3 regions of the Streptomyces sp. NPDC029164 genome follow, and region 2 is predicted to be linked to each of the others. Evidence: riboswitches for the same ligand, from Rfam matches in the RefSeq annotation. Region 2 holds a riboswitch; each other region holds the start of a gene.
What was found. Region 2 has a riboswitch for cyclic di-AMP ahead of ACZ4VT_RS19005 (transglycosylase family protein). Riboswitches for the same ligand answer to the same signal wherever they lie in the genome.

Region 1: linked by a shared signal. The riboswitch ahead of ACZ4VT_RS28530 (LysM peptidoglycan-binding domain-containing M23 family metallopeptidase) and the one ahead of ACZ4VT_RS19005 (transglycosylase family protein) in region 2 are both predicted to bind cyclic di-AMP.
Region 3: linked by a shared signal. The riboswitch ahead of ACZ4VT_RS10265 (M23 family metallopeptidase) and the one ahead of ACZ4VT_RS19005 (transglycosylase family protein) in region 2 are both predicted to bind cyclic di-AMP.

The regions. Positions count from the first base shown of each region.
Region 1 covers NZ_JBVHWW010000033.1:91,794-99,121, forward strand. Annotated here, with positions in the region: gene ACZ4VT_RS28520 (aspartate aminotransferase family protein) at 1-1,266, shown strand, start outside; gene ACZ4VT_RS28525 (tyrosine-protein phosphatase) at 1,285-2,076, opposite strand; cyclic di-AMP (ydaO/yuaA leader) riboswitch at 2,392-2,578, shown strand; gene ACZ4VT_RS28530 (LysM peptidoglycan-binding domain-containing M23 family metallopeptidase) at 2,582-3,535, shown strand; gene ACZ4VT_RS28535 (SGNH/GDSL hydrolase family protein) at 3,699-4,484, shown strand; gene ACZ4VT_RS28540 (MBL fold metallo-hydrolase) at 4,636-5,841, shown strand; gene ACZ4VT_RS28545 (ATP-binding protein) at 6,066-7,328, shown strand, end outside.
Region 2 covers NZ_JBVHWW010000018.1:85,614-92,941, reverse strand. Annotated here, with positions in the region: gene eno (phosphopyruvate hydratase) at 1-82, opposite strand, end outside; gene ACZ4VT_RS19005 (transglycosylase family protein) at 357-1,058, opposite strand; cyclic di-AMP (ydaO/yuaA leader) riboswitch at 1,062-1,234, opposite strand; gene ACZ4VT_RS19000 (transglycosylase family protein) at 1,511-2,551, opposite strand; gene ACZ4VT_RS18995 (cytochrome P450 family protein) at 2,621-3,928, opposite strand; gene ACZ4VT_RS18990 (globin domain-containing protein) at 4,077-5,270, shown strand; gene ACZ4VT_RS18985 (nucleoside triphosphate pyrophosphohydrolase) at 5,311-6,303, opposite strand; gene ACZ4VT_RS18980 (SurA N-terminal domain-containing protein) at 6,332-6,955, opposite strand; gene ACZ4VT_RS18975 (YfhO family protein) at 7,133-7,328, shown strand, end outside.
Region 3 covers NZ_JBVHWW010000008.1:84,266-91,593, forward strand. Annotated here, with positions in the region: gene ACZ4VT_RS10250 (DNA gyrase/topoisomerase IV subunit A) at 1-156, opposite strand, end outside; gene ACZ4VT_RS10255 (M16 family metallopeptidase) at 420-1,769, shown strand; gene ACZ4VT_RS10260 (M16 family metallopeptidase) at 1,790-3,157, shown strand; cyclic di-AMP (ydaO/yuaA leader) riboswitch at 3,375-3,533, shown strand; gene ACZ4VT_RS10265 (M23 family metallopeptidase) at 3,547-4,347, shown strand; gene ACZ4VT_RS10270 (GntR family transcriptional regulator) at 4,532-5,209, shown strand; gene ACZ4VT_RS10275 (HPr family phosphocarrier protein) at 5,486-5,767, opposite strand; gene ACZ4VT_RS10280 (bifunctional acetate--CoA ligase family protein/GNAT family N-acetyltransferase) at 5,952-7,328, shown strand, end outside.

The DNA.
Region 1 (7,328 bases), on a different contig from region 2:
AAGGTCTACGAGCGGGCCGAGGGCGCCCACTTCTGGGACGCCGAGGGGAACGACTACCTCGACATGCTGGCCGGCTTCGGGGTCATGGGCCTGGGCCGCCACCACCCGGTGGTCCGCCGGGCCCTGCACGACGTACTGGACGCGCAGCTCGCCGACCTCACCCGCTTCGACTGCCAGCCGCTGCCCGGGCTGCTGGCCGAGAAGCTGCTCTCGTACAGCCCGCACCTGGACCGGGTCTTCTTCGGCAACAGCGGCACGGAGGCGGTGGAGACGGCCCTGAAGTTCGCCCGGTACGCCACCGGGCGGCCCAGGGTCCTCTACTGCGACCACGCCTTCCACGGGCTGACCACCGGCTCCTTGTCGGTGAACGGAGAGGGCGGGTTCCGTGACGGCTTCGCCCCCCTCCTTCCCGATACGAAGATCGCCCTCGGAGACCTGGGCGCCCTGGAGCGGGAGCTCCGCAAGGGCGACGTCGCGGCCTTCGTCGTGGAGCCGATCCAGGGCAAGGGGGTTCTCGAGGCCCCGCCCGGGTTCCTGCTCGCCGCGCAGGAACTGCTGCACCGGCACAAGGCGCTGCTGATCGCGGACGAGGTGCAGACCGGCCTCGGACGGACCGGTGACTTCTACGCCTACCAGCACGAGCCGGGCGTGGAGCCGGACCTGGTGTGCGTCGCCAAGGCGCTGTCGGGCGGCTACGTGCCGGTCGGCGCCACCCTGGGCAAGGACTGGATCTTCAAGAAGGTCTACTCGTCCATGGACCGGGTGCTCGTGCACTCCGCGAGCTTCGGGTCCAACGCGCAGGCGATGGCGGCCGGGCTGGCGGTGCTGTCGGTCATGGAGGACGAGGAGCTCGTCGCGCACGCCCGGGCGACGGGGGACCTGCTGCGGGGGCGGCTCGCGGCGATGGTGGACGAGTACGAGCTGCTGCACGAGGTGCGCGGGCGCGGGCTGATGATCGGCATCGAGTTCGGCCGGCCGTCCTCGCTGGGGCTGCGCAGCCGGTGGACGATGCTGCAGGCGGCCCGCAAGGGGCTCTTCGCCCAGATGGTCGTGGTGCCGCTGCTCCAGAAGCACCGGATCCTCACCCAGGTCTCCGGGGACCACCTGGAGGTCATCAAGCTCATTCCGCCACTGGTCGTGGACGAGCGGGACGTCGACCGGTTCGTCGGTGCCTTCCGCGCGGTCATGGACGAGGCGCACGGCGGGTCCGGGCTGATGTGGGACTTCGGCAGGACGCTGGTGAAGCAGGCCGTCGCCCAGCGCTGACGGCCCGCTCCGGGCGGCCTATTCCAGCAGTCGCTCACGCAGTCGGCCGAGGGTCTCGGGCTTCAGCCCGAGGCCCTCCGCCAGGTAGGGGTCCACCCCGCCCCAGGTCTCGTCGATGGTCTCGAAGGCGGCGACCAGGTACTCGGCGCGGGCGTCGAAGAGCGGTGCCAGCAGCTCCATCACCTCGGGGGAGCGGGCCTCGTCGGACGCGCTGCTGCGGCGCACCCGGTAACGGCGGTGCGGGGCGTTCGACTCCAGGTAGTCCGCCACGATCGCCTCGCGCCCGACGCCCAGCGCGAGCAGGGTGACGGCGATCGACAGGCCGGCCCGGTCCTTGCCGGCCGCGCAGTGCAGGAGGGCCGGGACGCTGTCCTCGGCGAGCGCGTGCACGACCCGGCTGTGCTCGGCGGTGCGCTGCTCGATGATCCTGCGGTACGAGTGCGTCATCCGGGCCGCGGCCTTGCCGTCGCCCAGGATCGTGCGCAGCTGGGCGAGGTCGCCCTCGCGCACCAGCCGCCAGAACTCCCGGCCGTCGGCCGGATCGGAGAGCGGGATGTTCACGTTCCGTACCCCGGGCAGTTCCACGTCCGGCCCCTCCAGCGCGTGGTCGGCGCCGTTGCGGAAGTCGAAGACGGTGTGGAGGCCGAGCGAGGCGAGGAACTCTGCATCGGTTTCGGTGGCATGCGCGAGATGTCCGCTTCGGAACAGTCGTCCCGCCTTGACCCTTCGGCCATCAGAAGTCGGCAATCCGCCCACATCACGGAAATTGCGCACTCCGGTCAGCTCCGGCTCCTGTATCTGCTGGGTCACGGGAACTCCTCCGCTTCATGGTGAGACTTCTGTCCGAATTGAGCTGTTTGGCGCCAACTTGCCATATCCGGAGGCGAGATCGGGCACGTCCCCGTGAGCCAGATCATACGGTGACCGTGAGTGCCTGATCGCGAATGCCGAATGGCCCCGTCAGAGCGGTTGTTGACGGCGGGTAATGGACGCAGGGTGACCAGAATTCCGCCGATTCCTCAATCCTGTGATTCCGTCAGGAAATTCGCGGCTTGTTCCCCGCCGTCGCAAGGGTTTACCTTCGCGATCGATCCGGGTGGATCGCCGAATCCTGCCGCCGCCCGGAAACCGCACCCGACTATTCGCGCGGCAGGAGCGGGGGAACCAGGTAAGCCGCTGTCCCGGAGATCTTTTCGGAGATCTTTTCGCCGGGACGGCTCGGGGTGAAGACGTACATGTCCCGTACATGTACGGCCGGACATCTCCAGTCCGAACCCGACAGCTCACCTCGCAGGCGCCGGAGAGGAAGTTCGCCATGCCTGCAAAGGGCAAGCACCGCCGTCCCAAGTCCCTGTCGATATCGCGCGGTTTCGCCGTCGCAGGCACCGGTGGCGCGGCCCTCGCGCTGCCGCTGATGGGCGCCGCGGGCGCCCAGGCGGCCGGCGCCCCGGCCGCGGCGACCGCGGTGGCCCCCGCCGTGGCCCCGCAGGTCCCCGCCGCGCTGCAGGCCGCGCCCGTCGCCGCCGTGCAGGCCGCCCCGAGCGTCTACACGGTCGTGCCGGGCGACTACCTCTCCAAGATCGCCGCCGAGCGCCACCTCTCCGGCGGCTGGGAGCAGCTGTACGCCGACAACCGCGAGGCGGTCGGGGCCAACCCGTCGCTGATCCACCCCGGCCTGAAGCTGCACCTCGGCGGCGTGGGCGAGGCGGACCCGGTGGACGCCGCCCCCGCCCCCGCCCCCGAGGCCGCCCCCGAGGCGGCGCCGAAGGCGGCACCGAAGGCGGCACCGAAGCCGGCCGCGAAGGCCGCCCCCGCGCAGCAGGACTCCGAGGCCGGGGCGCCCGCCGCGCAGAAGTCGGCCTCCGGCTTCGTCTCCCCGCTCGGCAACACCGGCGTCTCCACCCAGTACAAGGTCGCGGGCAGCATGTGGTCCTCCGGCTACCACACCGGCGTGGACTTCATCGCGAGCTCCGGCACCACCGTCAGGGCCGTCGGCGCGGGCACCGTGGTGTCCGCCGGCTGGAGCGGCTCGTACGGCAACGAGGTCGTCATCCGGCACGCGGACGGCAAGTACTCCCAGTACGCCCACCTGTCCCAGCTGTCCGTCTCCTCCGGCCAGAGCGTCACCGCCGGGCAGACCCTCGGCCTCTCCGGCTCCACGGGCAACTCCACGGGCCCGCACCTCCACTTCGAGATCCGTACGGGCTCCTCGTACGGCTCCGACATCGACCCGCTGGCCTACCTCCGCTCGAAGGGCGTGAGCATCTGACGGCACCCGCCGTCGGAGCGGGAACACACATGAGGCCGGGACCCGAGGGGGGTCCCGGCCTCACGTGTACTTATTCCTTATCCCCCACGTGGTACAGATCACGGTCCGTCAACCCCTCATTACGTTGGCGTAGGTTGGTTACGGGAGTGAAGGATGGGTTCTCGTGGCAGCGACGACGACGAAACTCAAGACCATCGGCTCGTACGCGGCGATCGGGGACAGCTTCACCGAAGGCGTGGGGGACCCGGGACCCGGGGATTCGCATCTCGGCTGGGCGGACCGGCTCGCCGTACTCCTGGCCGATCAGCGCGACGAGCACGACTTCCGTTATGCGAATCTGGCGGTGCGCGGAAAGCTCCTCGACCAGATCGTGGCCGACCAGCTTCCCAGGGCCAAGGCCCTGGCACCCGACCTGGTCAGCTTCTGCGCGGGCGGCAACGACATCATCCGGCCCGGCAGCGACCCGGACGACGTGGCGGAGCGGTTCGAGGCGGCCGTGGCCGACCTCGCCGGCGCGGTCGGCCAGGTCATGATCACGACAGGCTTCGACACCCGGGGCGTACCGGTCCTCAAGCACCTCCGGGGGAAGGTGGCGACGTACAGCGCGCACGTGCGCGCCATCGCCGACCGCTACGACTGCCCGGTGCTCGACCTCTGGTCGCTGAAGTCCGTACAGGACCGGCGGGCGTGGGACACGGACCGGCTGCACCTCTCGCCCGAGGGGCACACGCGGGTCGCGCTGCGCGCGGCGCAGGTGCTCGGGCTGGACGTGCCGACCGACCCCGACCAGCCGTGGCCGCCGCAGCGGCCGCGCGGCTCCGTGGACGTGACCCGCGACAACATCCAGTGGGCGCGCGACCACCTCGTGCCGTGGATCGGCCGGCGGCTGCGCGGGGAGTCCTCGGGGGACCACGTGGAGGCGAAGCGGCCCGACCTGCTGCCGCTGTAGCCGTGCGCACCCGGGCGCGGACGGGGACGGGGCAGGGCCGGTGGGGCGCGGCCCCGGACGGGGGCGGTAAGCGGAATCCTTCGGGGCCGGTGTGCGTTGGGATGGTCGTAGAGAGACGACCACCCCTTACTCCATCCTCCCTGGAGGCGCTTTGACCGGCTCCCGTCCCCTGCGTCCCCGGCTGCGTGCCCTGCGGCCCGAAGCCTTCGGCGCGGACCCGTCCGGTGCCCGGCTGGAGCGCATCCGCCGCTCGCCGAACTTCGCCGACGGCGTCTTCCAGAACCCGGTGGGTGCCCGGAACAGACCCTCGGGCTCGATGGCGGAGTTCGCCAAGATCTACTTCCACCGGGAGCAGCGGGTGCGGCGCGGTCCCGCCGCGCCGATTCCCGTGTACCCGACCACCCTCGCGGAACTGGCGAAGCCGCCGGCGAGCGGTCTGCGGCTGACGTGGATGGGCCACTCCAGCGTGCTCGCGGAGATCGACGGCCGCCGGGTGCTGTTCGACCCGGTGTGGGGCGAGCGCTGCTCCCCCTTCCCCTTCGCCGGCCCCAAGCGGCTGCACCCGGTGCCGGTCCCGCTGGCCTCGCTGGGCGACGTCGACGTCGTGGTCATCTCCCACGACCACTACGACCACCTCGACCTGCCCACCATCAAGGCCCTGGCCGGCACGGACACGGTCTTCGCCGTCCCGCTCGGCGTCGGCGCGCACCTGGAGCGCTGGGGCGTACCGGCCGACCGGCTGCGCGAGCTGGACTGGAACGAGACCACCAAGATCGCCGGGCTCTCCCTGACGGCCACCCCCGCCCGGCACTTCTGCGGCCGCGGTCTGCGCAATCAGCAGCACACCCTGTGGGCCTCCTGGGTCGTCGCGGGCGACGAGCACCGGATCTACCACAGCGGGGACACCGGCTACTTCCCCGGCTTCAAGGAGATCGGCGCCGCGCACGGGCGCTTCGACGCCACGATGATCCAGATCGGGGCGTACTCGGAGTACTGGCCCGACATCCACATGACCCCCGAGGAGGGCATGCGGGCCCACCTCGACCTCCAGGGCGGCGCCCCGCACGGCACGATGCTGCCGATCCACTGGGGCACCTTCAACCTGGCCCTGCACCCGTGGGACGAGCCGGGCGAGGGCACACTGGCCGCGGCCGAGGGGGCCGGCGCGGCCATCGCGCTGCCGATCCCGGGCCAGCCGTTCGAGCCGGGCGCCGACGGGGCTCCGGCGCAGCCCTGGTGGCGGCCGTTCGTCGCGGGCGGCGCGGCCACCGCCCCGGCCGCGGCCCCGGGCCCGGTCACCGCGGAGGAGCGGCCGCGGGCCGTGACCCGCGAGGAACCCGAGGCCGTCGGGTCCTGACGTCACCGCCGCCCGTGCTCGCCTCGCCCCGGCGCAGGCGGCCGGGCGGCGCATTCGGGCGGTTGTGCGAGCGCTCCACCGGGAGCGGGAAGCACCCCCTCGAAGTTCCCCAACTGGCGTTCCAGGGCGGGACGGCGGGGTCTAGCGTGGGTATCCGGTGATCAACACCGGGCCCCGGAACTCTGGGGGCCGGGCCCCACGTACCGAACGTACCGAGGACGCCGATGTCCGGACTCCGCGCCGCCCGCCACGCCCCGTCGAGACACGCCGTCACCGGTCCAGCCCGGCAGATACGTCCCCAGCTGGTGCGCGCCGCCGTCCTGCCCACGCTCGCCGCCGGGCTCAGCGGCGCCGCCGCGGTGATCTTCACCCTCCAGCTCGGCGGGGGCGCGGGCGACCGCGACACCCGGCTCTGGCCGGTGCTCACGGGCTGCGCCCTGCTCGTGGTCGGGGCCCTCGCGGCGGCCCTGCTCGGGGCCCAGCGCGGGGCCAAGGCCGTACGGGACCGGTGCGAGGCGCTGCGCCGCTCCAGCGTGCGCGGCCGCCAGGAGCTGCGTACCGCCGCCGACCTGCTGGAACGGGGCGAGACCCCGCCCCGCCCGGTGCGGGGCGGGCCGATCGGCCCGCTCGTCGGGGGCGACCCGGCCGGCGTGGACGAGTTCTGGCTGCTCTCCCAGGAGCTGCGCGGCGCCCGGGAACAGGCGCACGCGACCCTCGTACGGCTGGCCGGCCCGGCCACCCCGTCCGACAGCGAGCGCAAGGTCGAGGTGTTCGTCAACCTCGCGCGCCGCCTGCAATCCCTCGTGCACCGGGAGATCGCGCTCCTCGACGACCTCGAAGACACGGTCGAGGACCCGGACCTGCTCAAGGAGCTCTTCCACGTCGACCACCTCGCCACCCGGATCCGCCGGCACGCCGAGAACCTCGCCGTGCTGGGCGGGGCCGCCTCCCGCCGCCAGTGGACCCGGCCGATCGACCTGAGCGAGGTGCTCCGCTCCTCGGTCGCGGAGGTCGAGCAGTACACGCGGGTCAAGGTCGTGCCCCCGGCCGGCGGCAGCGTCCGCGGGCACGCCGTCGCGGACGTGGTGCACCTGCTGGCCGAACTGGTCGAGAACGCCACGGTGTTCTCCGCCCCCGACACCGATGTCGTGCTGCGCGCCGAGCGGGTCACCGCGGGGATCGCGGTCGAGGTGGAGGACCGGGGGCTGGGCATGCCGGTGGAGGAACAGCACCGGATGAACGCCCTGCTCGGGGACCCCGACCAGATCAGCGTCCGGCACCTCCTCGCGGACGGGCGGATCGGGCTGTTCGTCGTCTCGGCGCTGGCCCGGCGGCACGGGATCGCCGTCGAGCTCAAGTCGAACATCTACGGCGGCGTGCTGGCCGTGCTGGTGCTGCCGCAGGAGCTGCTGGGTGCGGAGGCGCCGAGCGCCGCCGACGCGACGGGTGGCTCCCGGCCCACCTCGTGGGTCGCGGGCGGGCCCCCG
Region 2 (7,328 bases):
CCACCTCGACCTCGACCGTGGGGTTGCCTCGGGAGTCCAGGATTTCCCGGGCTACGACGACGTCGATGGACGGCACGAGCATCTCCTTCTGGGATGTGACGCTGGGTGTGCGGTGGCATGTCAGGCCGTGGGACGGCCTTGCCGCTTAGAGCCTAACCGGCCCGGGGCACTCGACCGGCCGACCGCCCGACCCCTGGGACGAAAAAGGGCCCGAATACCCCTCTTCCGGGACATAGGTCTCCGGTTCGTCGCCCGTTGTCCGGTACGCACGCCGCCGCCCGGCGCGTGGGGGGAGACGCGCCGGGCGGGGGGAATGCTGTGCGTTGCGTACGCTCTTGCGGCTATTGCCGCAGTGTTCAGCTGAGCTTCAGCTTCTGACCCGGGAAGATCAGGTCGGCGTCCGAGACTATGTCCTTGTTCAGCTCGAAGAGCTTCTCCCAGCCGCCCTTGACGCCGTTGACCTCGGCGATGGTGCCCAGGGTGTCGCCGGGCTTGACCTCGTACGAGCCGTTGCCGGTCTTCGGGGCCTCGGGGGCCGCCGGGCGCTCGGAACGGGTGGTCGGGGCCTCGGAGCGCTTGGTCTCCTTCTTCGGCGTGGCCTTCGGGGTGGCCTTCGTCTCGGTCTTCTTCGAGTCGGCCTTCGGCTTGTTCTGCGTCGAGGTCTCCGTGCCGCCACCGGCGTAGGAGGAGTTCGACAGACCCTTGCCGCAGTGCGGCCAGGCGCCCTTACCCTGGCCCTTGAGGACCTTCTCGGCGACGGCTATCTGCTGGGACTTCGAGGCCTGGTTGGCCTGCGCGGCGTACGACTTGCCGCCGTACGCGGCCCACGTCGAGGACGAGAACTGCAGTCCGCCGTAGTAGCCGTTGCCCGTGTTGATGGACCAGTTGCCGCCGGACTCGCACTGCGCGACCTTGTCCCACTCGGACGCGGTGGCGGCGCTGGCGGTGCCCGCGGCCATCAGGGGGGCGGCGACGGCCACACCGGCGACACCGGCGAGCGTGACGATGCGGACGGCCTTGGAGGTGCGACGGTGCTTGCCCTTGCCGGAAAGCAGCATGGAGTTTCTCCTCACCGACGCCTACGAGGTGAGCTGTCGGGTTCGGGCGAGTGAGTTGCCCGGCCGTGCGACCTAGCGCACGTCTTAACCCCTAGCCGGTGGCGTGACCGTCTCTCAACGGCCGCTCCCGGCGCCTACCTTGGTTCCCCCGCTCCTGCCTTCGGCGCTTGACGCGACGACTGTTCCCCCCGTCCGCCGGCAGGATTCGGCGATGCGGTCGAAGGAGCCCGCGGTGGCGGGCGAATCAGAAGGTAGACAGGTCTCTCCCCGATGTTCAACGAGGAACATCGGGGAGAGAGGGGCCCTACTTGCGCTCTCCGCAGGGGCGTTTGCGCAGGTGAGGACGGGGTTTGCGGAAGCCCCGGGGCGGGACACGCCAGTTGACCGGAAGAGACACATGTCTCACTTACAGATAACCGACAATCAGTTCTTTCCGGGCGCCTGAAGTGTCCTTATTGCATGGTTAGATCCAGGTTCTGTCCGGGCTTGATCAGGTTGGCATCCTCGCCGATGACCTGCTCGTTGGCCTCGTAGAGGCCGTTCCAGCCGCCCTTGACTCCCTTGGCAACCGCGATGGTCGCCAGGCTGTCGCCCTCCTGGACCGTGTACGTGGGGGCCGACGCGGCGTCAGACGGGACGGGGGCCTCGGGCGCGGGAGCGCCGCGGTGCTTGCCGCTGCCCTCGGCCGGAGCGCCTTCCGGAGTGGCGCCCGGGGTCGCCGGGGCGGTCGGGGCGGCCGGGTCCGCCGGGGTCGCACCCGGGGTGGTGGTGGGCGGGGTCGTGGGCGCCGAGGGGTCCACCGGGAGGGTCGGAGCCGTCGGGTCGACGGGCGGCAGCGGCGTGGTGCCCGGGGTGCCCGGGACCGCCGGCTGCGACGGGTCGACGGGAGGCGCCGTCGGGGCGTCCGGCGCCGGCATGACGGGGAGTCCGACGGACGGCGCGTCGGGGATCAGGAAGGGGCTGCCTGTCGGGCTGGGGGCCGCGTGGGTCGGGGCGCCGAAGTCCTTGGCCGGCTCGCCGCCGGTGGTGGACGGGACCGCGTCGTCCGGGCGGGAGGGCGAGGGGGCGATCGGGCCGGAGGTGCCGGGCAGACCGGGATCCACCTTGGCGGCGGGGCCCTGCTGCTCCAGTCCCGCCGAGGTGGCGCACAGCGGCCACGCTTGCGGTCCCTGCGAGGCCAGCACTCGCTCGGCCACGGCGATCTGCTGGGACCGGCTCGCGAGGTCGGCGCGCTCGGCGAAGTCGAGTCCGCCGGCGCCCTGCCACTCCTCCTGGGTGAACTGCAGCCCGCCGTACGCGCCGGTGCCGGAGTTGGCACTCCAGGAGCCGCCGCTCTCGCACTCGGCGACCTTGTCCCAGGTCGCGGTGTCGGCAGCGGTGGCATTGGTGGCGGCTAGCAGCGGCAGAGCCAGCGCGGAGCCAGTGACTCCGGCTGTGACTACCAGCGCGGGGACCTGGCGGGGGCGTCTGTGGCGGCCGTTCCCGGAACGCATGAGGTGCACCTTTCGCATAACAGCGGGGTAACGGCAGAACCTAGCGGCCTTCGAACGATTGTCACAAGTTCAAGCGGGATCTGACTTTTCATCAGAAGCCACACAAGTGTTTTGAGCCGCGAACCGGACGGGAAGAGTACGTAGCCCTCGCATGATCAACCCCCCGCGCCAGCGCAGGTCTTGGGGCGGAACAGCCAGTTCCAGATCGGGCAGGCGCGTCAGCAGGGTCGCGAGCGCCGTCTGCCCTTCGAGCCGTGCGAGCGGGGCGCCCAGGCAGTAGTGGATGCCGTGCCCGTACCCGAGGTGCTGGTTGTCGGTCCGGGAGAGGTCGAGGGTATCCGGTTCCGCGAACCGCTCGGGATCGCGGTCGGCGGCCGCGAGGACGACCAGGACCGGGTCCCCGGCCTCGATCCGCTGCCCGCCGAGGGTCAGCGGCTCGGTGGCGAACCGCCACGTCGCCAGCTCCACGGGGCCGTCGTAGCGCAGGAGTTCCTCGACCCCGGTGGCCAGCAGACCGGTCTCGCCGGCGGCGAGGGAGCGCTGGAGGCGCTCGCGCTGGCCGGGGTTCATGAAGAGGGAGTGGACCCCGTTGCCGATGAGGTTCACGGTCGTCTCGAACCCGGCGAAGAGCAGGATGAAGGCCATGGCGGTGGCCTCGGCCTCACTGAGGTGGTCGCCGTGGTCGCTCGCCCGGATCAGATCCGAGATGAGGTCATTGCCCAGATCATCCCTTTTGCGATGGATGAGTTCGCCGAGATAGGTCCGCATCTGCTTCACCGAGCGGGCGACGCCGCCGCGCGGGCCGCCGCCGTGGCGGATCATCATCCCGGCCCAGTCGCGGAAGTCGTCCTGGTCCTCGCGCGGTACTCCGAGCATCTCGCAGATGGCGTAGATGGGGAGCGGGAAGGCGAACTCGTGGATGAGGTCCGCCTCCCCCTTCGCCGCGAAGGCGTCGATCAGGTGGTCGGTGAGCGCCTGCACCCGCGGGGTGAACTCGGCGACCCGGCGCGGGGTGAACGCCTTCGACACCAGCCGCCGCAGCCGGGTGTGGTCCGGCGGGTCGATGTTGAGCAGGTGCGTCATCAGCTCCGCCTTGCGCTCCCCCGGGATCCCGGTCTTGCCCTTGGCGTGCGCCGGTTCCGCGTGGTGCGCCGGATTCTTGCTCAGCCGCTGGTCGGCGAGGGCCTGGCGGGCGTCGGCGTACCGGGTGACCAGCCAGGCGTCGACCCCGCTGGGGAGCTTGGTGCGGTGCACCGGTGAGTGCTCGCGCAGCCAGGCGTAGGCCGGGTAGGGGTCGGTCGCGAACTCCCAGTCGAAGAGGGTCGGGCCCTCGGAGGAAGGGGTGTCGGCGGGGTCTGCGGGGGTCTGCTCATGCACGTCACGACCGTATCCCGGCGCCGGACCACCATCCCATATGGCCCGTTCGTCGCGGCTGTCCGTAGATCGGCCATCGCTTGACCTCGCCTTCCCCGGCATTCCTACTTTCGGTTTTGTGGATGTGAGGATCTTGAAAAGCAGTTTCGCGGTGGTGGAGAGACGGGCCGAGCACGCGGTCAAGTTCTTCTACTCCCACCTCTTCTGGCACAACCCCGGAATCCGTGACCTCTTCCCGGCCTCCTCCGAGGACATGGAACGGCAGCGGGACCGCGTCTTCGCCGCGCTCACCCACGTGATCGCCCACCTCGACGACGAGAGCCTCCTCCCCTATCTCCGCGACCTCGGGCGCGACCACCGCAAGTTCCTGGCCCGCCCCGAGCACTACGCGGCCGTGGGCTCCAGCCTCCTCGCCGCGCTCGCCGCGACCTCCGGAGAGGCCTGGACCCCACAGGTGGAGAAGGCCTGGGCCGAGGCCTACCAGGTGATCGCCGACACGATGACGGCCGGCGCCGACGCGAGCGAGGACCCGCCGTGGTGGGACGCGGAGGTCGTGCGCCACCTCCGGTACGGGCAGGACATCGGGGTGCTGACCCTGCGGCCGCACGCCCCCTTCCCCTATGTCCCGGGCCAGTACACGAGCGTGTGCAGCGAGCGGGTCCCGGCGACGTGGCGCACCTACTCCCTGGGAAACGCCCCCCGCCCCGACGGCACCGTCGACCTCCACGTCAGCCGGATCGACCAGGGGCGGCTCAGCACCGCGCTGGTCAGCGAGACGCTGCCGGGCGAGGTCCTGCGGCTCGGTGCCCCCGGCGGGCAGCTGACCTTCCGCCGCGCCGGCCGCCCGGTCAGCCTCATCGCCGCCGGCACCGGCTGGGCGCCGATCCGGGCGATGCTGGAGCACCTCGCGGAACACCCTCCCGATCAGGACGTACGGCTCTTCGTGGTGGCGCGGGACGGCGCGCACCTCTACGACCGCCCGCTCATCGACACGTACGCCGCCTCCTGCCGCTGGCTCGGCGTCACCTACATCACCCCCGCCCCCGGACAGCACCGCAACCAGGCCACCGACCGGCTCGCGACGGCGCTCGGCCACCGCGCCCTGTGGCCGGACCAGGACGTCTACCTCAGCGGCCCGCCGCAGTTCATCGAGGAGACCGTCCACCTCCTCCAGGAGCTGGGCGCGCGCCCCGGCCGGCTCTTCCACGACTCCGTACCCGCCGCCGACCGGGGCCAGGGGCCCGGGGGCCGCCCGCTCGGCTTCGGCGAGTGGTTCCTGAACCGCCCCTCGCCGCACTGGCACAACCCCGCGGCCCGCGCGCCCCGGGAGTACGGGAACGACTGAACGCCGCCCGGGAGTACCGTCCGGGGCTACCGTCCGGGGGCTACTCGCCGACGCCCTCGGCGGCCCGGATCGCGTCCCGGTAGACGCGGGCCGCCGCGCGCAGTGCGGTCTCGGGGTCGGTCCCCTCCGCCTCGGCGCGTGCCGCCAGCGCCAGCAGTTCGTACCCGATGCCCTCACCGCGGGGCAGTTCCACGGGCACGCCGCCCGTGCGGACCCGGCCCGCGAGCTTGGCCGCGAGCGCCAGACCGGGCTGGCCCACCGGGATCCCGTCGGTGACCGACTCCCGCTGCTTCTCGACCGCCTTGGTGCGCTGCCAGTGCGCGTTCACGTCCTCCGGGGTCTCGGCCTCGGCGTCGCCGAAGACGTGCGGATGCCGGCGGATCAGCTTCTCCACGAGGGCACCGGCCACGTCGTCGATGGAGAACGCCTCGTCGGGATCCTCGTGCTCCTCGGCGATCCGCGCGTGGAAGACCACCTGGAGCAGGACGTCGCCGAGCTCCTCGCGCAGCTCCTCCCGGTCCCCGTCCTCGATGGCCTCGACGAGCTCGTACGCCTCCTCGATCGCGTACTTGGCCAGGCCCTCGTGGGTCTGCCGCGAGGTCCACGGGCACTCGCGGCGGACCCGGTCCATCACCTGGACCAGATCGAGCAGGCGCGCACCGGGCAGGTCGTACGAGCCGGGCAGCAGCTCCAGGTCGGGCATCCGGATCCGGCCGGAGCCGGCCAGGCGGGCCAGCCCGTCGGTGAGCCGCTGGTCGCCCTCCCCGCTCGGAAGCAGCACGACGGTGCGACCGCCCGCGCAGGCCTCGACCAGCTCGTGCGCGTCCGGGGTCCCGAAGGCGACCTCGATGCCCGCCTCCCGCAGGTACGGCAGCTGCGGGTGGCCCGGGTCGGCGCACAGCACCCGGTCCGCGGCGTGCAGGGTCTGCCACGCCGGCCAGGACAGCACGCCGGGGGCGACCCGGTGGCTGGTGGTCAGCAGGACGATGCGGCCCGTGGGCTCGGCGGCGGTGGGTTCGGAGTGCTCGGTCACCCTCCGAACCTACCTCCGGCCGGGCGCGTCAGGCTCCGGCGGGTGCCTGCTCGGGCCCGGTCCGCTGGGTGATCCAGGGGGTCTCCCCGGCGCCGAGCTTGATCTGCTTGACGTCCCAGGCGCCGTAGCGCGGGTTGACCTCGATGCGCAGGTCCGTCGCGGCGGCCCGGGCGGGCTCCTCCAGCTTCCCCTGGCCGTACTTCGCGGTGAGCTTGGTCAGCAGGACCCGGTCCCGCAGGAAGCGGTCGACCTGGCCGGGGGCCATGGCGCCCTTCTGCAGGAGCAGCGCCTCGAACTGCTCGGCCCCCTTGTTCTCCTCCACGTACGCCCGGCGTTCGTCCTCGATCTCCTTGACCGAGACGGAGACGCCGGCGGTTTCGGCCATCTGGTCGATGACGTGGCTCTGGAGCATCGAGTCGAGCTTCTGGCGCTCCAGGTTGGGGGTGCTCGCGATGAGCTCGGCGGCGGCCTGCCCGGTCCGGTTCTGCGCCACGCGGACGTCGTTGACCTGGGCCTGGAGGGCGGAGGTGGTGATCCGTTCGCCGCCGACGACGGCCGCGGTGCCGGGCCGGGCGTCGCCCGAGCAGGCGGACAGCAGAGGCGCCGCCAGAAGCAGGGCGGCGGAGACGGAGAGCGCTGTGCGACGGTGCAAAGGAGCCTCCAGGGCCGGGAGATTGTGCGTCGGTGCACAAGGGCCGTGCGGTGATCGATGGTATGCAGTCAGGGTGGTCCGAGCCACCGGTTCGACCAACGATTCCCGAGGTGTCGGGGTGCGCGTTCATCTGGCGGCCATCCTTCGGTCCCCCGGTGGTGCCAGGGTCGGCCCACCATGTCGACACCGCACCGCTCACAGCCCCGCTCGCCGCGCCGCCTGGGCCTGTCCGGCTCGGCGCTCGCCGCCCTGCTCACGGCGGTGGCCGTGTGTGCGGGGGACGCCGCCGCCCGCGTCTTCCCGTACGGACCGCGCCACCGCAGCATCAACGACCTCGGCAATCAGTTCGTGCCCTTCCACGCGCACCTGTGGG
Region 3 (7,328 bases), on a different contig from region 2:
CTTCATGCCGTCCCGGGCGTCGGGCAGGGCGCGGGAGTAGATCACCGAGTACGCGTACTCGAGGAAGGAGCCCTGCATTTCGTCGACGACGTCGATGTCGAGGATCTTCTCCTCGAAATCCTCCGGCGGCGGGGTCTTCGTGCTGCGGCGGGCCATCGCTGCGCGGCTCCTTAACCAAGAATGGGGTGTGCTGGGTGTCTGGCGGGACTGCTGGGGTCTGGCTGGGTCTGGCCGGTCTTGCCGGGTCGGGCGGGTGTCCGGACGGGGTACGACGCGGACCATTGTGGCCCGAGGCACCGACAACGCCGACTCCGACCCCGGGGGAGTGACCCGGGAACTTATCCGGCGGCCGACGCGCTTGCATACAGTGGCAGGTCTGACAGAAATCTCTGCATCGCGATCGAAGGGACCACATGCCCATGGGTCACACGGCCACAGCCCAGGCCGGCTCCGGCGGCCTGACAGCGACCGAGCACCGGCTGGCCAACGGCCTGCGCGTGGTGCTCTCCGAGGACCACCTGACCCCGGTCGCCGCGGTCTGCCTCTGGTACGACGTCGGTTCGCGCCACGAAGTCAAGGGGCGTACCGGCCTTGCTCACCTCTTCGAGCACCTGATGTTCCAGGGTTCGGCGAGCGTACCGGGCAACGGCCACTTCGAGCTGGTCCAGGGAGCCGGCGGCTCCCTCAACGGCACCACCAGTTTCGAGCGCACCAACTACTTCGAGACGATGCCGACCCACCAGCTGGAGCTGGCGCTCTGGCTGGAAGCGGACCGGATGGGGTCCCTGCTGGCCGCCTTGGACGACGAGTCCATGGAGAACCAGCGCGACGTCGTCAAGAACGAGCGCCGCCAGCGGTACGACAACGTCCCGTACGGCACGGCCTTCGAGAAGCTGACGGCCCTGGCGTACCCCGAGGGCCACCCGTACCACCACACCCCCATCGGCTCCATGGCCGACCTGGACGCCGCCTCCCTGGAGGACGCGCGCAGCTTCTTCCGTACGTACTACGCGCCCAACAACGCGGTGCTCTCGGTCGTCGGTGACATCGACCCCGAGCAGACGCTCGCCTGGGTCGAGAAGTACTTCGGCACCATCCCCGCGCACGACGGCAAGCAGCCGCCCCGCGACGGCTCCCTGCCCGACATCATCGGGGAGCAGCTGCGCGAGGAGATCGTCGAGGAGGTGCCGGCGCGGGCGCTGATGGCCGCCTACCGGCTGCCGCACGACGGTTCCCGCGAGTGCGACGCCGCCGACGTGGCGCTGACGATCCTGGGCGGCGGGGAGTCCTCGCTGCTGCACAACCGGCTGGTACGCCGTGACCAGACGGCCGTCGCGGCCGGCTTCGGCATGCTGCGCCTGGCCGGCGCGCCCTCGCTGGGCTGGCTGGACGTCAAGACCTCCAGCGGCGTGGAGATCCCCGCCATCGAGGCGGCCGTGGACGAGGAGCTCGCGCGGTTCGCCGCCGAGGGCCCGACGGCCGAGGAGATGGAGCGGGCCCAGGCGCAGCTGGAGCGCGAGTGGCTGGACCGGCTGAGCACGGTGGCCGGCCGCGCCGACGAACTGTGCCGCTTCGCGGTGCTCTTCGGCGACCCGCAGCTGGCGCTGACCGCCGTCCAGCGCGTCCTCGACATCACCGCCGAGGAGGTGCAGGCCGTGGCCGCGGCCCGACTGCGCCCGGACAACCGCGCGGTGCTCGTCTACGAGCCGATCGCGGCAGACGACGACGAGAACGACGAGTCCGACGAGAACGAGGGGGCGGAGCAGTGAGCGACACCGCAGCCGTCACGATGACCTTCCACCCGCGCCCGCAGGCCGGCGAGCCGCAGCCGTGGGCCTTCCCGGCCCCCGACCGCGGGGAACTGTCCAACGGGCTGACCCTGCTGCGCTGCCACCGGCCGGGCCAGCAGGTGATCGCGGTCGAGGTCAATCTCGCCGCCCCGCTCGACGCCGAGCCCGCGGGCCTGGACGGCGTGGCGACCATCATGGCGCGGGCGCTCTCCGAGGGCACCGACAAGCACTCCGCCGAGGAGTTCTCGGCCGAGCTGGAGCGCTGCGGCGCCACCCTCGACGCGCACGCCGACCACCCGGGCATCCGGGTCTCCCTGGAGGTCCCGGCCTCCCGGCTGGCCAAGGCGCTGGGCCTGCTCGCCGAGGCGCTGCGCGCCCCCGCGTTCGCCGACGCCGAGGTGGACCGCCTGGTCCGCAACCGGCTCGACGAGATCCCGCACGAGCTCGCGAACCCCCAGCGGCGCGCCGCCAAGCAGCTCTCCAAGGAGCTGTTCCCGGCGTCCCTGCGGATGTCCCGGCCGCGCCAGGGCACCGAGGAGACCGTCGCCCGGATCGACTCCGCCGCCGTGCGCGCCTTCTACGAGGCCCACGTACGCCCCGCCACCGCCACCGCGGTGGTCGTCGGCGACCTGACCGGCATCGACCTGGACGCCGTACTGGCGGACACCCTGGGCGCGTGGACGGGCAACACCGCCGCGGCCCTCCCGGTGCCGCCGGTGACCGCCGACGACACCGGCCGCGTGGTCATCGTGGACCGGCCCGGAGCGGTCCAGACGCAGCTGCTGATCGGCCGGATCGGGCCGGACCGCCACGACCAGGTCTGGGCGGCCCAGGTGCTGGGCACGTACTGCCTGGGCGGCACCCTCACCTCGCGCCTGGACAAGGTGCTGCGCGAGGAGAAGGGGTACACCTACGGCGTGCGCGCCTTCGGCCAGGTGCTGCGCTCCACCGCGGACGGCAAGGGCGCCTCGATGCTGGCCATCAGCGGCTCGGTGGACACCCCGAACACCGGTCCGGCACTGGAGGACCTCTGGAAGGTGCTGCGCACCCTCGCGGAGGGCGGTCTGACCGACGCCGAACGCGATGTGGCCGTACAGAACTTGGTGGGCGTGGCCCCGCTGAAGTTCGAGACGGCGGCCTCGGTCGCCGGCACCCTCGCCGACCAGGTCGAGCAGGAGCTGCCGGACGACTACCAGGCGCAGTTGTACGCGCGGCTGGCCGAAACGGGCACGGTGGAGGCGACTTCGGCGGCCGTGAAGGCCTTCCCGGCGGACCGCCTGGTCACGGTCCTGGTGGGCGACGCGGCAGTGATCGAGGAGCCGGTGCGCGCCCTCGGGATCGGGGACGTCACGGTCGTCACCAACTGACCTGTCGGTGATGGCCGGCTGACGGCCGACCGACGGATCGCGCAGGGGCTCTGGCAAGCTTATCCGCCGGAGCCCCTTTTGTCCGTTTGGTGGCTAGGTTGCTTGTATGCGGTGTGGCGTACGCAACAAAAAGGCGCGTCTGTTTGGCGATTGACTGATGATCCGCCTAGCGTCGGCCGTGCTGTCCGTCAGTTGTGCCCGCCGCATCCGCGGCACCGGACAGCGATCGCCGAGTCCCCGTCAGGCGCGAGCCTGGGGAGCCGGGGACCCACATGTGTCCCTGGGGTGAATCGGACCCCCTCGCAAGAGGAGGCCCGTAGGAGACCTTCCTGCTCCGAACCCGTCAGCTAACCCGGTAGGCGAGAAGGAAGGAAAGGATCAAACCCTTCATGGCGTTTGGCAGTCGTCCCGCTGGTACCGGTAAGCACCGTGGCTCCAGCCGTCTGAGCAAGAAGACCGCCGGTTACGCCGGTATCGCCGCGATCGCCACCACGGGTGTCGTCGGCTCCCTCGCCGCCCCGGCCTTCGCCGCGGACAACCACAGCAGCTCCGCCCCCGAGAACGGGCTGGGCGCCGTGGTCGTCGCCGAGGACCTCGCGGGTGACATCGCCGACCAGGCCGATTCCCAGCAGCGCGCCGCCGAGCACGCCGCCGCCAAGGCGCAGGCGGAGGCCGAGGCCAAGCAGAAGGCCGCCGAGTCCAAGCGCCTCGCCGAGGCCAAGGCGAAGGCCGAGCGCGACGCCGCCGAGCGTGCGGCCCGCGAGGAGGAGCGCAAGCGCCTCAACACCTTCGTCGCCCCCGTCGACGGCTCGTACGTCAGCACGCAGTACCACGCGGGCGGCGGCATGTGGTCCTCCGGCAGCCACACCGGCATCGACTTCCACGCGGCTTCCGGCAGCTCGGTCCACGCGGTGGGCTTCGGCACCGTCGTCGAGGCCGGCTGGGGCGGCGCCTACGGCAACAACGTCGTCATCAAGCACAACGACGGCACCTACACCCAGTACGGGCACATGACCTCGCTGAACGTCTCCGTCGGCGAGCAGGTCACCCCCGGCCAGCAGATCGGCCTGTCGGGCTCCACCGGCAACTCCAGCGGCCCGCACCTGCACTTCGAGGCCCGCACGGGCTCGCAGTACGGCTCGGACATCGACCCGATCGCGTACCTGCGCTCGCACGGCGTCAGCCTCTGACTCCGTCCCGCACCTTTTCCGAAGGCCCCGGCTCCCCGAGCCGGGGCCTTCGTGTTGCGTCTCTGTGCAAATGTTTCGCATTTCCGGGCGCTCTCGGAAATTATCGTGTGTTGCAATAGAGTCGCAGCACGCGCATGCGTGCGTGCAATGACGCTGGCAGTCGGAAATAGGCGGAGGTCCGGTCTTGCGTATTCCTGCGCACGCGGTATGCACAGCAATCCGCGACGACATCGTCTCCGGGGTGTTCGAGCCGGGCAGCCGGCTGACCGAGGAGGTGCTGGCCCGCCGGTACGGGGTCTCGCGCGTCCCGGTCCGCGAGGCGCTGCGGACCCTGGAGTCCGAGGGCTTCGTGACGACGCGGCGCCACGCGGGGGCCTGTGTGGCCGAACCGACCGAGCAGGAGGCCGGGGACCTCCTGGAGGTACGGATGCTCCTGGAGCCCCTGGCGGCCGCCCGGGCCGCCCGGCGGCGCACCGAGGCGCACCTCAAGGTGCTGCGCGGGCTGGTCAGGCTGGGGCAGGAGCGGGCCAGGCGGGGCCAGGGGGAGGATCTGCGGTCCCTGGGCGGCTGGTTCCACGAGACGCTCGCCCAGGCCTCCGGCAGCCCCGGGCTGGTCGCGCTGCTCACGCAGATGCGGCACAAGGTGGCGTGGATGTACGTGGTGGAGGCGCCGGCGCGGCCGGTGGAGTCCTGGGCGGAGCACGGGGCGATCGTGGACGCGGTGGCGCGCGGGGACGCGGAGCGGGCGCGGGCGCTGACCGCGCTGCACGCCGACCGCGCGGCGGGGGCGCACCGGCTGCGGCTCCGTCCGGCGGTGAGTACTTCGCAACCTGCCGTAAACATGTCGAGCGGCCGGCATTAACAGGAGCCGTATACAAAGGGTGGCATCGCGTGAATTCGCCGTGCAGGGGTGGGGCGAATTTATGGCGTGAATTCGCCCTGCCGCTGTGCGGTGATTCCTGCGGGGCTGAATTCCGGTGCGCCGGTATTCGGGCGGGACTGTTTCCCCGCCGCGGGGCTCCGATTCCCGTGCGAACGACGAAGCCGCGGCTCCCGGAGGATGGGGGCCGCGGCTTCGCCGTGGGTGACGCATGTGGTGCGTGGTGCGCGTGGTGTGCGCGGGGTCGAACCCGAAGGGTCACACGGTCTCGGGGAGCTCCTCGAGACCCTCGGCGACCAGCTTCGCGAGGCGGTCCAGTGCGGCGTCCGCACCCTCGGCCTCGGAGGCGAGGACGATCTCCTCGCCGCCCTGGGCGCCCAGGCCCAGGACCGCCAGCATGGAGGCGGCGTTGACGGGGTCGCCGCCGGACTTCGCGATGGTCACCGGGACGCCGGAAGCGGTCGTCGCACGGACGAAGATCGAGGCGGGACGAGCGTGCAGGCCCTCGGCCCAGCCGACGTTGACGCGGCGCTCTGCCATGGTGATGCCCTTCAGGTTCTTACGGTTGTCTAGACCAGTCTCTCACGACGCCCGGAATGCTCCGACCGGCCTTCGGCACGGATCTGCCGCCGTTCGACCTTCCCCAGCTTGCACTTGTTTGTCCCGGGTTGCCTCATGCGCCGCGCGGGGGCTGCGCGGCCCCTCCCGGCCTTAAGGTGGCCCCATGACCATCGAGTCGGATCCCTCGTACCCGGCCCACTGGGAAGCCGATGTCGTCCTCCGTGACGGCGGCACCGCCCGGATCAGGCCCATCACCACCGAGGACGCGGGCCGGCTCGTCAGCTTCTACGAGCAGGTCTCCGACGAGTCGAAGTACTACCGGTTCTTCGCCCCCTACCCCCGGCTCTCCGACCGCGACGTGCGCCGCTTCACCCACCACGACTACGTGGACCGGGTCGGCCTCGCCGCGACCATCGGCGGGGAGTTCATCGGCACCGTCCGCTACGACCGCATCGGCCCCGACGGCCGGCCCGCCTCCGCACCCGCCGACGAGGCCGAGGTCGCCTTCCTCGTCCAGGACGCCCACCAGGGCCGCGGAGTCGCCTCAGCCCTCCTCGAACACATCGGAGCGGTGGCCCGGGAGCGCGGCATCCGCCGGTTCGCCGCCGAGGTGCTGCCCGCCAACACCAAGATGATCAAGGTGTTCACGGACGTCGGCTACCAGCAGAAGCGCAGCTTCGAGGACGGCTCCGTCCACCTCACCCTCGACCTCGAACCCACCGCCGAGTCCCTCGCCGTGCAGCGCGCCCGCGAACAGCGCGCCGAGGCCCGCTCGGCGCAGCGGCTGCTGGCCCCCGGCTCGGTCGCCGTCATCGGGGTCAGCCGCTCCGGCGCCGGCGTGGGCGCGGCCGCGCTCCGCAACCTGCGCGACAGCGGCTTCCACGGCCACCTCTACGCCGTCAACGAGGCCGTCACGCGCGATCTGCTCGACGGCGTACGGGCCTACCGCACCGTCGGGGCCATCGAGGCCCCCGTCGACCTCGCCGTGATCGCCGTACCCGCCGAGCGGGTTCCCGACGCCGTGGCCGCCTGCGGCGAGCACGGGGTGCAGGGGCTCGTCGTCCTGTCCGCCGGATACGGGGAGAGCGGCCCCGACGGACTCGCCCGCCAGCGCGAACTCGTGCGGCAGGTGCGCTCGTACGGGATGCGGCTGATCGGACCGAACGCCTACGGGGTGATCAACACCGCGCCCGAGGTGGAGCTCAACGCCTCGCTGACGCCCGCGCCCATGCCGATGCGGGGCCGGATCGGCCTCTTCACGCAGTCCGGGGCGATCGGCATCGCCCTGCTCTCCGCGCTGCTGCGGCGCGGCGAGGGCCTGTCCTCCTTCGTCTCCGCGGGGAACCGGGCCGACGTCTCCGGCAACGACATCCTCCAGTACTGGTACGACGACGAGGCCACCGACGTCGCCCTCCTGTACCTCGAAACCCTGGGCAACCCGAGGAAGTTCACCCGCCTCGCCCGCCGGACGGCCGCGGTCAAGCCGGTGGTCGTCGCCAAGGGCGGCCGCCACACCCCGGCCGGACACGTCGTCCCCGAC